Regions from separate parts of the Ignatzschineria indica genome, predicted to be linked through region 2. Evidence: riboswitches for the same ligand, from Rfam matches in the RefSeq annotation. Region 2 holds a riboswitch; the other holds the start of a gene.

Region 1 (7,549 bases), on a different contig from region 2:
ACATCAATGATGTCATACATTGTAATACGATTGAAGATCCATAACAATTGAGTAGAATAGAAGCTGATGAGTTGCCGGATCTTACTATCACGTTCTTCCAAAAACTGAGTGCCGGCAAATAGGCATCAAAGATGCCGAACCGTGGGCATGCACCGGTTAAAAGAATGAAGTAGTAGGCTCCCGTCGCTCAACAAACTCTCTTAAGAATCATCAAAATAATTTATTGAGACAAAAGAAGCTGATGAGTTGCCGGTTCTCACTATCACGCTCTTCCAGAAACTGTGTGCCGGCAATGAGGCAATCCTCAATTACCAGCATATATGTTTAACTACTGTTTAAGATCTGTTTAAAGAACGTTTAATTATCTCCTGGTATTCTCATGCCGAACCGCGGGCATGCGCCGGTTAAAAGAATGAAGTAGTAGGCTCCCGCCGTTCCAAAAATCTTCTTAGAGCAACTCGATATTTATCATGATGAAATATGTTGATAGGATCGACATATCTCTCGGATATGTTTAAAAAACTGAAAAAAATCGACACGTTTTCACGGTATGTTGATGGGATCGATATATTGAGAAATCAGAAAGCTTCTATCTAAGCATTAAAAAAACCTCCGCTTGGGAGGTTTCTAACAGAGCTGTAAAGTATCAAAATCTCTTGAATTATAATAGAGCCATCTTTATAGATAACTAAAATTAAGTATTCGCTAATAGCTCAAGACCTTCTTTATTATTTTCAAAACAGCGGTCAAAAGCTCTTTCTACTAGTTTAGAGTGACTATTTTCAGATAATGCTGGGCGTGAGTGCGCGATAATACCTCTGTCTCTCTCAGGTACTTGCATCTCCCGATCTTTTAAAACTGCATTTGACATAATCTTATCCATCCATGAATTTGCTTATTGCAAACAGTCATAGAATAAACAGATTCCAAAACTATTACACATCTATAGAAAATCTTTTCCCGGTAGGGAGATTAATATTAATACTCATTGATCCACCTAGTGCCTCGACATATCTTTTCATTGTAGAGAGTTTAATATCTTGAGTCATTTTTTCAATTCCTGAAAGTGTAGGCTGGAATACTCCTAATATCTGGGCAATCTCCTTTTGAGTTTTGCGCAACTCTTTTCTAATTAAGGTAAGGCTATATTCCAAATCTAATTGATCGGTTAACTCTTGAATACGTTGTTGACTCTCTGCCGACATATATCTTTGCGTAAATTCTTTAGAAGAAATTCTCTTTTTATCTGTTTTAAGCACTTCTGTTTTCATATTTTCTCCCTTTAGCTTCAACTATAAATCCGCAATCACGGTAAGTAGTATTGACGCCCCTCACCTCTTTTCATCCAGAACATCAGCAAATATCCTATCAGCGAGCGGAATCATTTTTTATAAAAGTCATTATCTTTCCAACCCTTAATAATAAGGTCATATCTCGGCATAGGATAGATATCCTCTAACAATATAAGCGTAGCTCTCTTCTGCCATTACAAGGACGATTGAGGAAATTATTTTCTAAACACAAAGTGGGAGGTCTGCAAATCAAATTAGACTGCATATGTACAAATCAGTAATAATTAATCTCCCGGCATTCTCAATGCCAAACTGCGGGCATGCGCCGGTTAAAAGAATGAAGTAGTCGGCTCCCGCCGTTCAACAAACTCTCTTAAGAATCATCAAAATAATTTATTGAGACAAAAGAGGCTGATGAGTTGCCGGTTCTCACTATTGCGTTCTTCCAGAAACTACGTGCCGGCAAATAGGCATCAAAGATGCCGAACCGCGGGCATGCAGTAGTCATAAGAATGAAATGATTGGCTCCCGCCGCTCAACAAACTCTCTTAAGAATCATCAAAATGATTCATTGAGGCAAAAGAAGCTGAATGGTTGCCGGTCCTCACTATTGTGTTCTTCCAGAGATTACGCGCCGGCAAATAGGCATCAAAGATGTCAGACTTCGAAGATGTACCGGCATGGGCTTTTACTTAATATCTTGTTCTGTTTACAGTTCTTACCAAAGCTTCTACAATAGCTCTATCTCAACGGGGTGCTGTTACTTTGGAATTGATCGAGTTAGATCACTAGAGGAGAGCTGAGATTTCACCCGTCGAACCTGATCCGGACAATACCGGCGGAGGGATTTGAGAGTCGAGATGCCTGCGGGCTCTTCCTCAAATCCTGTGACACACTTACACAGGAGCCGTTATGACAAATCGAACCCTTTCTTCCCCCCTTAAGCGCCTTTCCCACTCTTTTCGTCAACCGCTTCGTCGAACATTGTTGGTGGCATCGCTATTAATATCGAGTATCACTACTTTTGCTTTTGCCGAAAAACCGACATTGACCGTCTATACCTACGATTCCTTCGTCGCCGAATGGGGTCCGGGGCCACTGATTAAAGAGCGCTTTGAAAAAACGTGCGATTGTGAATTAAAACTAGTCTCACTAGGCGATGGCGTTTCGCTCCTCAATCGTCTGCGCATGGAAGGGAAAAAGAGTAAGGCGGATCTGATCCTCGGACTCGATAATAACCTGATTGCCGCCGCAGAAGAGACTGATCTCTTTACGCCGGCGAATATCGATCAATCAATGCTGAAATTACCGATCGAATGGGAGAACAAAACCTTTATCCCCTACGATTATGGCTACTTCGCCTTTATCTACGATAAAAGAAAGATTAATAATCCCCCAACAAGTATGGATGAGCTCTTAGATCCTGAAAACAAGTGGAGCATCATCTACCAAGATCCGCGCACTAGTACGCCGGGATTAGGCCTTCTTCTCTGGATGGAGAAGATCTACGGTCAGGAGACTGAATCTGCATGGCAAAAGATGGCGAAAAAGACCGTCACGGTGACCAAAGGTTGGAGCGAATCATATGGGCTCTTCCTGAAAGGTGAGAGCGATTTTGTCTTAAGCTATACTGCATCGCCGGGCTATCAGATGCTCTATGATAATGATGATAACTACGCAGCCGCGCTCTTTGATGAGGGACATTATCTACAGATTGAGGTGGCGGCTAAATTGAAAGCAAGTCCCCATCCGGAACTTGCCGATCAATTTCTCCAATTTATGTTAACGCCAGAATTTCAAGAGACTTTGCCGACCACCAACTGGATGTATCCGGTGATCGATATCCCCTTGCCGCCGGTCTATAAAGCATTACCATTGCCGGCAAAAGCGCTACTCTTTGGTGCAGAAGAGGTGGCGAAAGAGCGCCAAAATTGGATCAAACTGTGGCAATTTGCCGTAAGTCGATAGAAGTTATGATGACTATTCGTGATAACTTTTATGATTCCTCTCTATGATTAATCGGCAATTGATCCCCGGCTTGATCGCCTCAACGATCCTCGTGACTGTGGCGCTTCTTGCCTTTGGGGCGCTCTGGTGCTTCTCCCCTTCAATCTCTCTTGCGGAGATTTTAGGGGATCGCTACCTGTGGCATATTATCGGCTTTACCTTCTATCAGGCGCTACTGTCGGCACTGCTCTCGGTCGGTCCGGCGATTTTGCTAGCCCGAGCGCTCTATCGTCGCCGATTTGTCGGGCGCACATTGCTGCTTCGCCTCTCGGCAATGACCTTAGTCCTTCCGGTTTTGGTGGCGGTTTTTGGTATTCTCTCGATCTATGGCAAAAGTGGCTGGCTTGCAACACTTCTCCACTTTTTCGGGCTGGAGTATCACTTCTCCCCTTATGGTCTACAGGGGATTCTACTTGCACATGTCTTCTTCAATCTCCCCTTAGCAACGCGCATGTTGCTACAAGCGTTAGAGGGGATCTCCGTAGAACAGCGGCAGATCGCCGCGCAATTGGGGCTCAATGAGTGGCAACAATTTCGCATTATGGAGTGGCCCTATCTTCGCCGGCAACTTCTTCCGACCGCAACGCTCATCTTTATGCTCTGCTTTTCAAGCTTTGCCACCGTCCTTGCATTAGGGGGCGGACCGCGCGCAACGACGATAGAGCTTGCGATCTACCAAGCATTAAGTTACGACTTTGATCCCGGAAGAGCCGCTATTTTAGCGCTGATTCAGCTCTTTTTCTGTATCGGCTTGATGTTAGTGAGTCAACGCCTCAATAGCGCCTTTGCCGTAGGAACGACAACGCGCCGATCCTGGTTTGATCCGGCAGATAATCGCTTTCGCCAAGTGCGAGATTTTGTAGTGATTATGATCGCTCTGCTCCTACTTCTGCCACCATTGATCGCGATCATTATTGATGGACTCAATCGCCGTGTGTGGGAGGTATTGCAACAATCGGCCCTCTGGCAAGCCACCTTCACCTCACTCTTTATCGCCATATGTGCGGGCCTATTAGCGGTGACACTCACCATGATGCTGCTCTGGAGTAGCCGAGAATTGCGTCTCCGCCGAGCAGTTAAATGGGGGCAAGCGATGGAATTAAGTGGCCTCTTAATTTTAGCGATGCCGGGGATTGTATTGGCGACAGGATTTTTTATCCTCTTTAATGAGACGATCGGTATTCCCCAATCCCCCTATGCATTAGTGATTCTGACCAATGCCCTCTTAGCGATTCCCTATGCTCTAAAGGTACTTGAAAACCCGATGCGCGATCTAGCCGAGCGTTACAATCCACTCTGTCATTCATTAGCAATTAGCGGATGGCGCCGATTAAGAATTATCGAACTTCGCGCACTCAAAAAGCCGATCGCCCAAGCATTAGCATTCGCCTCAGTGATCTCCATTGGTGATTTTGGTGTCGTGGCACTCTTTGGAAATGAGGATTTCCGGACCCTTCCCTACTATCTCTATCAACAATTAGGCGCTTATCGCACCAATGATGGCGCTGTAACGGCGATGCTACTACTGCTTCTCTGCTTGATGCTCTTCACCTTTTTAGAGAAGATTTCAGGACGCGCTATCGGAGAAGAAAAATGACAAATAGAATGATCGAACTGAAGAATATTCGCTACCATTTAGAGCGCTCGAAAGCGGAGGAGAAAGCGGGTAAAAGGGCTCATCAAGAGAGCCCAAAGAACAAAACCGGCGGAGAGGCACCTCCCCGATTAATGCAATTTGATTGCACCATCGAGCGTGGGGAGAGAGTCGCCATTATGGGCCCAAGTGGTGCCGGGAAGAGTACCCTTCTCAACCTTATTAGTGGCTTTCAATATCCAGAAACAGGAGAGATTCTTCTCAATGGTCAAGACTTTACCACCACACCGCCGGCAAAACGACCTGTATCGATGCTCTTTCAGGAGAACAATCTCTTTAACCATCTGAGCGTTCAGCAAAATATCGGCTTAGGCATTGCACCGACACTGCGCCTAAAAGCGGAGGAGCAGAAAACTGTTGCAGCAATTGCGGAGCAGGTGGGGCTTACAGGATTGCTCGATCGCCTACCCGGAGAGCTCTCCGGCGGACAGCGACAGAGAGTCGCCCTTGCACGCTGCTTTATTCGCGAGCAACCTATTCTTCTACTCGATGAACCCTTCTCCGCACTCGATCCGGCCCTGCGTCATGAGATGCTTCTCTTACTCGAAGAGCGTTGCCGTGCGCGCGATATCACCCTGCTGATGGTCTCCCACAATATTGAAGATGCGCATCAAATTGCGCCTCGAACCTTAGTGATCGATCAAGGGAAAATCGCTTATGATGGCGCGACTGAGAAGCTCCTTAGTGGGGAAGATCCAGCAGCGCTACTATTGGGAATCTCAAGCGAGGAGAGATAACGCCCTCTAAAAAACGTCAAAAAAGTACCATCAAAATTGATGGCACTTATTGATGGCACTTATTGATGACACTCTGCCGACTTATATGAGATATCTTAAATCTCTGCCGGCACTTCATGCCCTCTTCTTTATACTCTCTCCTTCACGCCCTCTTCTTAATGCCTTTTTCTACGGAAGCGTATCACGCCCCAAAGGATTAAGAGTAGAATCACAATTCCGGCAATAATCATCCCCGGCGCAATAAAGGGTTGCACCTCTAAGAGTAACGGCGCGGGGCCGCCTAAACGGACTTGGCGCACCATCTCTGGGGTAATCTTCACCGATTGATTGCCATATTTCTCATAGACAAACTGCACAATTTTCGCGATCTGTGCATCATCTAAAGCCTGCGTAGGTGAGTTTTCCCCAAAGTTCGGCATGTAGTATCGGGTTTCTCCCACTTTTCGATCAACTCCATTGAGAATTGCGGCAATCGCATTGCTCGGATTGTAATCTCCCGTTGCCGTATTGTGATAGAGCGATGGATAGAACTGCTCAGGCGTTCCGCTCCCATCATTCTGATGACATGATGAACAGTAAGCACTATAGAGGCTCTCCCCACTCTTTAGAGTGTGATAGGCATCAACAGGCTCTGTTCCCCGAAGGAGAATATCCACATCAAATGGCGCACCGTAACTATCCCGAGGTGCTTTCTGCTCACTGCTCTCGATCGCTTTTACACTACGAATATAGGTAGCAATTGCTTGAAGATCCTCGATCCGAAGATGTTGAAAACTATCGGAGACTGCTTCTGCCATCGGCCCGCCCGCTTGCGCTTTCCCATCGAGAAGCCCTTGCTGAAGATAGGTGACCAGATCATCTTGAGACCAATTACCGATCCCGGCATTGATGCTTGAGGTGATATTAGGGGCATACCATGAACCAAGCTGTCCGCCGGCAAGGTATTGACTCTTCTTCTCTCCCATCATCATATCTCGGGGTGTGTGACAGGTACTACAGTGAGCAAGTGCCTCTACAATATAAGCCCCACGATTCCACTCATCACTCTGTGAGGTGTCTGGCTGAAAGGGTCCTTTATCGAGAAAGAGCCCATTCCAAACAATCATCATCGAACGCATATCGAAAGGAAATGGGAGATCTGTATGATAAGTCGGCGCGATATTAACAGGCTCTACCGCCGTCATAAAGTAGGCGTAGAGATCAGCGATATCTTCATCATTTAACTTCGTATAAGCAGTATAGGGCATCGCTGGATAGAGATGCTCCCCATCGGCACGAATACCTTTTCGCAATACATCGCGAAATTGCTCAAGCGTATAATTCCCGATTCCATACTCTTTTGAAGGGGTGATATTACTAGAATAGATATCGCCTAGAGGAGAGCTTACGGCATAACCGCCGGCAAAAGGTTTTCTCTCTGCAGCAAAGTTGGTGTGACATGCCTGACAATCCCCTAAAATGGAGAGATACTCCCCGCGCTTGGGATCTCCCTTTATGGAATCGAGCGAATCTGCCAATGCCGGCGTGGCGTAACCCAAAGTGAATGAGAATGTTAGCAGGAGAAGTTGAGATAATTTTTTCATAATTTACTCCATACTTTTAAGTAGATCATCCGCTGCACGCAGACCGAGCGCCGCCATCGAGAGCGTCGAGTTGACAACACTCGATGAAGGCATCGCACCACCCCCGGGGAGCCAGAGATTATCATGATCATAAGTCCGGCAATAGCTATTCACAACCCCATTTTGCGGCGTATCACCCATAATATTGCCCCCCATAATATGGTTATTAGGGACAAATTCTGTGGTCACAACCACCTCTTGCCCTTTAAAGAGTGCGGCAATCTCTCGCAATTTCTC
Region 2 (7,549 bases):
CTCCACTCAAGAGTTAGCAGAGATGGCACATCTCTCTGTTTCTCAACTAAATCGACAATTTCGGGAGATCTTTCTGATGACGCCGTTACAGCTTATTCAGAAGAAACGCTTTGAACATGCGATCGATCTTCTCTCCCAAGATCTTTCGATTACAGAGGTATCGATGCAGTGTGGTTATATCGATCATAGCGCCTTTAGCCGTAAATTTAAGGAGGTCACTAATATGACGCCGACAGAATTTAAACTTGCATTAGCCTCTTGAAAGAGCAGAGCGCTACACTGTAGCAGTCATGCTGATCTCTCTTTTTCTCACTTAGATAACAAGACTCATAATCAGCGGGATTGTGATGATGGAGAGTAGGGTGCTCCAGGTGATCATCGAGGCGATGGCATCGGAATCGCCACCCATCTGTCTTGAGAGAATATAGGCATTGCCGGCAGAGGGCATCGTTGCAAAGAGAAGAGCGACACCTGCAGTAATTCCTTCAACTCCGAGGATTTTTAATAGAATAATTGTGATAGCCGGCATTAAAAGAAGCTTGAGGACGATCGCAAAAGTGATCGCTTTCATCTTGCCGGCATCCATCATAATAATCAGCCCTGCGCCGACAGACATGAGGCTCAAGGGGGTTGCGCTATTGCCAAGATAGAGCATCCACTGTTTTAAGGGGCCACTTAATTCGATCTGCAGAAGATTGGCGGCAATTCCGATCAAAACCCCGATAATTAGTGGATTTTTAAGAAGGGCGAGTAATATTCCGCCAAGACTCTTCTTTCCACTCTGATTGCTGCCATAGAGGTTGAGAACAGAGATACAGAGGATATTGATTATAATAATCATATAGGCCATAAAAACGCCGGCAATGATAATGCCGGATGTACCAAAAAGCGATTGTGATAGCGCTAAGAAGACATAGGAGTTATAACGTGTCCCACCTTGAAAAATAGAGGTAAAGAGTCGATTTTCGATCTTAAAAAAGTGCTTGATTGGAAAGAGTAAGAGAGCGATAAGAAGCGTTGCAATAAAAGTTGCTAACAACGCTTCTATCAATCCCGGTTCTGAGAAGTTTGCTTTTGAGATCTCTAAGATCAGTAAAATAGGGAAGAAGAGGTAGTAGACCAAGGCTTCAATCCCTTTCCAGAGCTCATGACTCGGCAGAAGCCGCTTTGCAATAAATCCTGTAATCACAAGCCCAAAGATAGGCAAAACTGATAAGAGTGTCGCAAACATCTCATTTACCTCTATTGGCCACTCTTCATCTTAATCCACATGCGTGTTAACGCTTTCTGCTGGCGAAGATCATAAGGGCGCTTAATATGAACATTTTTTAAAGATTCTTCCGAGGGGAAGATAATCGGATTATTACGCAGTTCCGGTTCAATATACTCAAATGCTGCCTCATTTGCGGTGGGGAACATAATTTTATTTGCAGCGCGCGCACTATTTTTAGCATCTAACATAAAATTGATAAATTGATACGCTTCATCCACATTTTTGGCATCTTTGAGAATCACCATCTCATCAAACCAGACAATCGTTCCCTCTTTAGGAAGAATATATTGGATATCATTCTCTCTTCCCATCTCTTCTGCGGCATTTTTAGCAATAAAGAAGTCGCCGGACCAACCTACCGCAAGACATGCATCGCCATTGGCAATAGCACTGATATATTCTGATGAGTGAAATTTTTTCACATAGGGGCGAATGCTCTCTAATGTTGCTTGAACCTGCTCAATATCTTTTTTATCGGTCGATTCGGGATCGATTCCAAGATACATATTGATCAGTGGTGTTGTCTCGATAGGGCTATCGAGAACATAGATGCCACATTCAGCTACTTTTGAAGCATATTGTGGATCGAGTAGTAATGCGTAAGAGTCAAGCGGAGCATCGGGAGCGAGCGCTTTAATCTTAGCGGCATCAAAACCGATTCCAGTGGTTCCCCAAAAGTAGGGGATAGCGTAATCATTGATATTTTCAAAGGTCGATAGACTCTCAAGTGCGAAGGGCCAAATATTTTTATAATTGGGGATCTTCTCTTTATCGAGCTTTAGCAGTTGATCTGCTTCCATCAGATAGGTGACAGCAAAGTCTGACGGAACAACAATATCATAACCAGAATTACCGGTGAGTGTTTTCGCAAGTAGCATCTGATTGCTATCTAAAGCATCAGCAATCACTTTAATACCAGTTTGTGCCGTAAATTCATCGATCAGCTCCTGATCGATATAGGAGACCCAATTATAGATTTTTAACTCTTTTGTGGGCTCTTTAGCCATTGAAAGCTGAGCAAGTCCACAGAGAGCCGCCAGCGTAATTAAGCGATGAATAGCGCGCATTTAGATCTTCTCCTTATTAGAAAGATATCGAGTAGATATTGGAAAGATATTGAAAAGATATCAAAAAGATATCGAAAAGATATCGAAATATGATTCAAAACTCGGTAATAGAGTCTGAAACAGCGGGGGATTGCGGTTATGAGATCTGCTGTTAGGAGGAGAGATGAGCGCCATCCTTTTTCTGCTTATTCTATATAACAGCAAAATCGCCAAGTTGTTGCCAAGAGCTTGGGTATTCTGGCGATTGATACTCTGATTTTTAGCATAAATGGGCGAAAGATGATAGCTCTAAAAAAAGAGATTTGCTCAAAGAGGTGAGATCTTCTATACTCAAAAACGATTGAAAAATTATTAAAAAATGATTGTTATTCCCCTAGAGGTGCTGTTGAAAACAGCTGAGATTGAAGTAAAACTTCGGGACTCTTATCACCTGATCTAGTTAATACTAGCGGAGGAAAGTGGCGAATACACTGCGCTCGTGGCTGTGTGTGCCGACTCTCTGCAATGGAGAAGATAGATGACATTATTACACGCCGTAACGAGAGATATCCCCACCATATCTGATGAGAATTTAGTAGCGATGATCGAAGCGATTACTCCCTATGTGGATTATATTCAGCTTCGAGAGAAGTCGCGCTCTTCCAAAAGTTTAGGACGCTTAATTGAGCGAATTTTAGCGCGCGGAATTCCTGTTGAAAAATTGATTGTTAACGATCGCGCTGATATTGCCCATGCCTTTGGTATTCCTCGAACCCATCTGACAGAGCAGAGTCTCTCCATTGCACGGATGCAAGATGCTTTTCCGGAGATGAAGTTTGGCCGCTCTTTTCATACAGTGAGCGCTGTAGAGCGGGAGCTCTCTCATTACGATTATGGTTATTTAGGCCATATCTTTCGCACAAGTGAAAAGCACTATCCTGCCTTAGGGATCGACCCCTTAATCTCCGCTTTTAAGGCGATTAATAGTCGAGAGGTGCAAGGTCGAGAAGTACAAGATCGAGGCGTACAAGCGCAAGGAAAATTGATCGCAATTGGTGGAATCGATGTCGATACCTTACCTAAGATTTGTGATGTTATCGATGGTGCGGCAGTGATGTCAGCGCTCTTTCCTGTTGCTAATCATCTTTTCGATATTGAGCGGGGGCGTCTAAAAGCAAAAGCATTAAGAGAGATTTTAGATAGAGATAATCGCTAAAGATCAATTATAGGGAGATCATTATATGGAGATTATGATTAATGGTGAAAAGGTCGAGATCGCGGCAGATATTGATAATATCGCAAAGTTGATTGAGCACCTTGATCTAAAGAATCGAAGGTTCTTTATTATCGAGAAGAATCGTGAAGTTGTAAAAAAGGAAGATTACACAACAACAGCGGTTGTTGCTGGTGATCAATTTGAAATTGTACATTTCGTAGGCGGTGGCTAGGATGACACTTAAAATAGGAAAATTTGAATTTAACTCCCGACTCTTTTTAGGAACGGGGAAATATCGTACTTTTGAGGAGCAGAAAGGGGCAGTAGAAGCGAGTGAATCGGAAGTATTAACTTTTGCTGTTCGCCGAATGAATATTTTTGATGATAATCAGCCTGATCTTCTCGAAGCGCTCGATCTTACTAAGTATAAGTTACTCCCCAATACTGCCGGTGCAAATACAGCAGAAGAGGCGGTGAGAACGGCAAAGCTTGCACATGCGTCTGGTCTTTGCGATATGGTTAAGGTAGAGATTATTGGTTGTCCTAAAACATTACTTCCCGATCCTGTTGAGACGCTTCGTGCAACAGAGATGTTGCTTGAAGAGGGGATGACGGTATTGGTCTATACCTCCGATGATGTAGTCTTAGCAAGACGACTTCAAGAGATGGGGTGCCATGCGATTATGCCGGGAGCTTCACCGATTGGTAGTGGTTTAGGGATTATCAATCCGCTCAATCTGCAATATATTATTGAGCAAGCTACTGTGCCGGTAATTGTTGATGCCGGATTAGGAAGCCCCAAAGATGCTGCATTCGCTATGGAGCTTGGGGCAGATGGTGTCTTGATGAATAGTGCCGTCGCTTATAGTGAAGATCCCATCAAGATGGCATTAGCGATGAATCTTGCAACAAAAGCGGGACGTTTAGCTTATGAGGCAAAACGAATGCCGATGAAGGGGCATGCAACAGCAAGTAGTCCATTGACAGGATTGATCAGCTCCTGATCTCTGACCTTGCAATAAGCTTTAATTTTGCAATGAACTTTAATTTTAAGGGCCTCATCAAATCGGTGGGGCCTCATCATAAAATAGAGTGATAATACCCCTAAGAGATAGAGAGAATGTAGATGAGTGAGATCGATTCCCGTTATGATCGTTTAGCCCGTTTTTATAAAATTGGCACTGCCGGGGTCAAGGCATTTAATCGTGCGAATGTGGTGATATTAGGTTGTGGAGCGTTAGGTGCTCAACATGCGGAAATTTTAACGCGCGCTGGTTTTGGGCGATTAACATTGATCGATCGAGATTTTGTCGAGCGCTCTAATCTTCAGCGGCAGACGCTCTTTACTGAGGAGGATGCCGAAAAAGCACTACCTAAAGTGATCGCCCTTAAAGCACATCTTAGTAAGATCAATCAAGATATTGAGATTAGTACCCATATTGCTGATGTTTCGAGTGATAATATTGAATCCTTGATTGCAGGGCATGATCTACTACTCGATGGGACCGATAATCTTGCACTACGGATGTTGATCAATGATGCCTGTTATAAACAGGGGATACCGTGGATCTTCGGCTCTGCTTTAGAGAGTTATGGCATGAGTTATAATTTTAATTTTGACTCTGACCCTGAATCTAGTACCTCCTTAGAGAGGAGAGATATTCGATCGAATCACCAGGCTGCGCCCTGTTTACGATGTCTTTTGCAGACATTGCCATTAGAGAGCCACGATACCTGTAGTTCTGTGGGGGTGATTCAGCCCATATTGCAGATGATCTCTAGTATTCAAACAACTGAAGCGATGAAATATTTTGCTGATCGCGAAGCGGTTAGAGAGACACTCTTCTCTATCGATCTTTGGGATTTTCATCCTCAAAATATCTCCCTTCATCGCCTTAAAGATCCAGAGTGCCTAACATGCGGGCCTAATCCCACCTTTCCTGCGCTGAATCAGAAAAATCGAGAAGCACAGCGCCTCTGTGGTGATGGATCTGTGATGATTCGGGAAGTGGCACCGCTCAATCTCAAGCAGCTAAAAAATCGTCTTGATCAGCGCCATATTGATTCTCAATATAATGAGTATTTTCTCAATATCCATCTTCCCTCACATCGGGTGATTCTCTTCGCTGATGGGCGGGGAATTGTCTATGGTGTTACCGATACGGAGGAGGCGTTACAACTCTATAATAGAGTTGTGGCGTTTTAATGATGTTGAGCTCAATAAAGTCACCACCGAACAGAATCCTAATCGACCCTCCTATCACCAAAGTGTTTTATCTATGCCGTTCGAAGATAGACCATTAAGCGCCCCCTATAAGGTTCATTATTCACCGGGGTTGTTAGGGGAAGCATCTCTATTAATTGAAAACCATATTGCGCCATAGCGCGCTTAAAGTGATTATGGTATCCCCGATTAGGATCGATAATCCAAACGGTACACTCTTTCGCACCAAAGCGATCGATCAGTTGGGCGACCTCTTTTGCTGCATTGGGTTCATAGAGAACATCACTGGCGATGATATGATCATATTGAGATTGTAGTAGCGGTGCGTTGGTATCCTCTAAGGAGGGGGTTGGAACATCTCCCCATTGGCTATGTTTAAAGCGAATCGTGGGAATCTTATTTTGTTCGCTATTTTTTTGTAGAAATTTTCCGGCAAGTGGGTGACGATCACTGGCGGTTATATCGTAGCCTAACAGCTTTGCGGTCATACTGGCAATACCAAGTCCACAGCCAATCTCAAGGAGCGATTGATCTTTTGCTATCGGGCGTTTAATTAATTTATTGGCTAATTGAATACTAGAGGGCCAGAGCATTCCAAAGAGGGGCCAAGCAGCGGAACAGATACCGAGTCTTGCGGCTTGGTTAAATGGGTCGAAGAATTGTTGTTGATCGAAGAGGGAGGTGATATTAAGCGAGAGATCAGGATGAATCTCGATCTGCTGCTCTTTAGTCTTATAGGGAGTTATATTATTCATGAATGCGTATGAAGATGCCTCACTTAATTGCCAATAGAATATTCACTATCGCAAATCCCTTGTTATAAAGCTAATAATGGAGAATATAAATAATATTTTTGAAAATATCATTTTGAAAATAATGTTTTAAAAATAATATTTTCTGCCACTAAAAAATGTAATCCATTATATTTTTTAAATAGCAAAGAGCACACAAAAAGCACACAAAAAAACATTCAACAAAATACTCAATAAAACACTCAGTAAAAAACCACATAAAAATAACTAGTAAACAATTTTAAAATATTTTTTTATTATCCGTCGCAATGCTTAAGATGCCTTTAAGATTAAATTGTCATGATAATGACATTGGTAGTCGGTAGAAGCATAAAATAGCAAGTGAGATGAGGCGATAAAATGGTAAGAGAGAAGCAGATTGTTTGGGGGGTATTGACCCTCTCCTTTCTTTTATGGGGTGCAGATGTTGTTAGCAATTATAGTGCAAGCGATTGGGGCATATGGCTTTGGCGTAAGGAGCTTATCAATCTGACCGGCATCTTAGCGCTTATTCCGATGGGCGTTATTATGTTATTAGCGCTTCGTCCTCGATTCTTAGAGCCACTCTTTAATGGGATGGATAAGATCTATTACGTCCATAAATGGTTAGGGATCTGGGCGATTACGGCAGCGCTTCTCCACTATGGTGTTAAATTGAGTAAGAGTTTCTTAAAGCCCTATTTTGAAAAGGGGCCAAAACCGAAAGCGGAGACACTCGCTTGGCTCGATAGCTATCACTCTTTAGCAAAAGATGTGGGGGAGGTCCTCTTCTACCTCTTTGCTATTATGCTGGTTGTCACGCTGTTGAAAAAGATTCCGTACCGTTTTTGGCGAAAAATCCATAAAGTGATGGGGTTACTCTTTTTAGCAGTTATTTTCCATACGGTTGTTTTAGCACCAGCGCGTTATTGGACGGAGCCGCTCGGCATTGTTTTGATCGTTATAATGCTCATTGGTATTTATTCTGCACTGGTCTCTCTTTTAGGGATAATTGGCCGC

The links. Region 2 has a riboswitch for thiamine pyrophosphate ahead of DC082_RS05545 (thiamine phosphate synthase). Riboswitches for the same ligand answer to the same signal wherever they lie in the genome.
Region 1: linked by a shared signal. The riboswitch ahead of thiB (thiamine ABC transporter substrate binding subunit) and the one ahead of DC082_RS05545 (thiamine phosphate synthase) in region 2 are both predicted to bind thiamine pyrophosphate.

What each region holds. Positions count from the first base shown of each region.
Region 1 covers NZ_QEWR01000004.1:174,203-181,751, reverse strand. Annotated here, with positions in the region: gene DC082_RS10770 (hypothetical protein) at 695-871, opposite strand; gene DC082_RS08240 (helix-turn-helix domain-containing protein) at 936-1,205, opposite strand; TPP riboswitch at 2,033-2,157, shown strand; gene thiB (thiamine ABC transporter substrate binding subunit) at 2,205-3,260, shown strand; gene thiP (thiamine/thiamine pyrophosphate ABC transporter permease ThiP) at 3,304-4,896, shown strand; gene thiQ (thiamine ABC transporter ATP-binding protein ThiQ) at 5,028-5,690, shown strand; gene DC082_RS08220 (cytochrome c) at 5,846-7,273, opposite strand; gene DC082_RS08215 (GMC family oxidoreductase) at 7,277-7,549, opposite strand, start outside.
Region 2 covers NZ_QEWR01000002.1:1,236,492-1,244,040, reverse strand. Annotated here, with positions in the region: gene DC082_RS05560 (AraC family transcriptional regulator) at 1-262, shown strand, start outside; gene DC082_RS05555 (AEC family transporter) at 314-1,231, opposite strand; gene DC082_RS05550 (extracellular solute-binding protein) at 1,243-2,340, opposite strand; TPP riboswitch at 2,706-2,814, shown strand; gene DC082_RS05545 (thiamine phosphate synthase) at 2,858-3,535, shown strand; gene thiS (sulfur carrier protein ThiS) at 3,561-3,767, shown strand; gene DC082_RS05535 (thiazole synthase) at 3,769-4,539, shown strand; gene DC082_RS05530 (ThiF family adenylyltransferase) at 4,662-5,741, shown strand; gene DC082_RS05525 (class I SAM-dependent methyltransferase) at 5,813-6,514, opposite strand; gene DC082_RS05520 (ferredoxin reductase family protein) at 6,911-7,549, shown strand, end outside.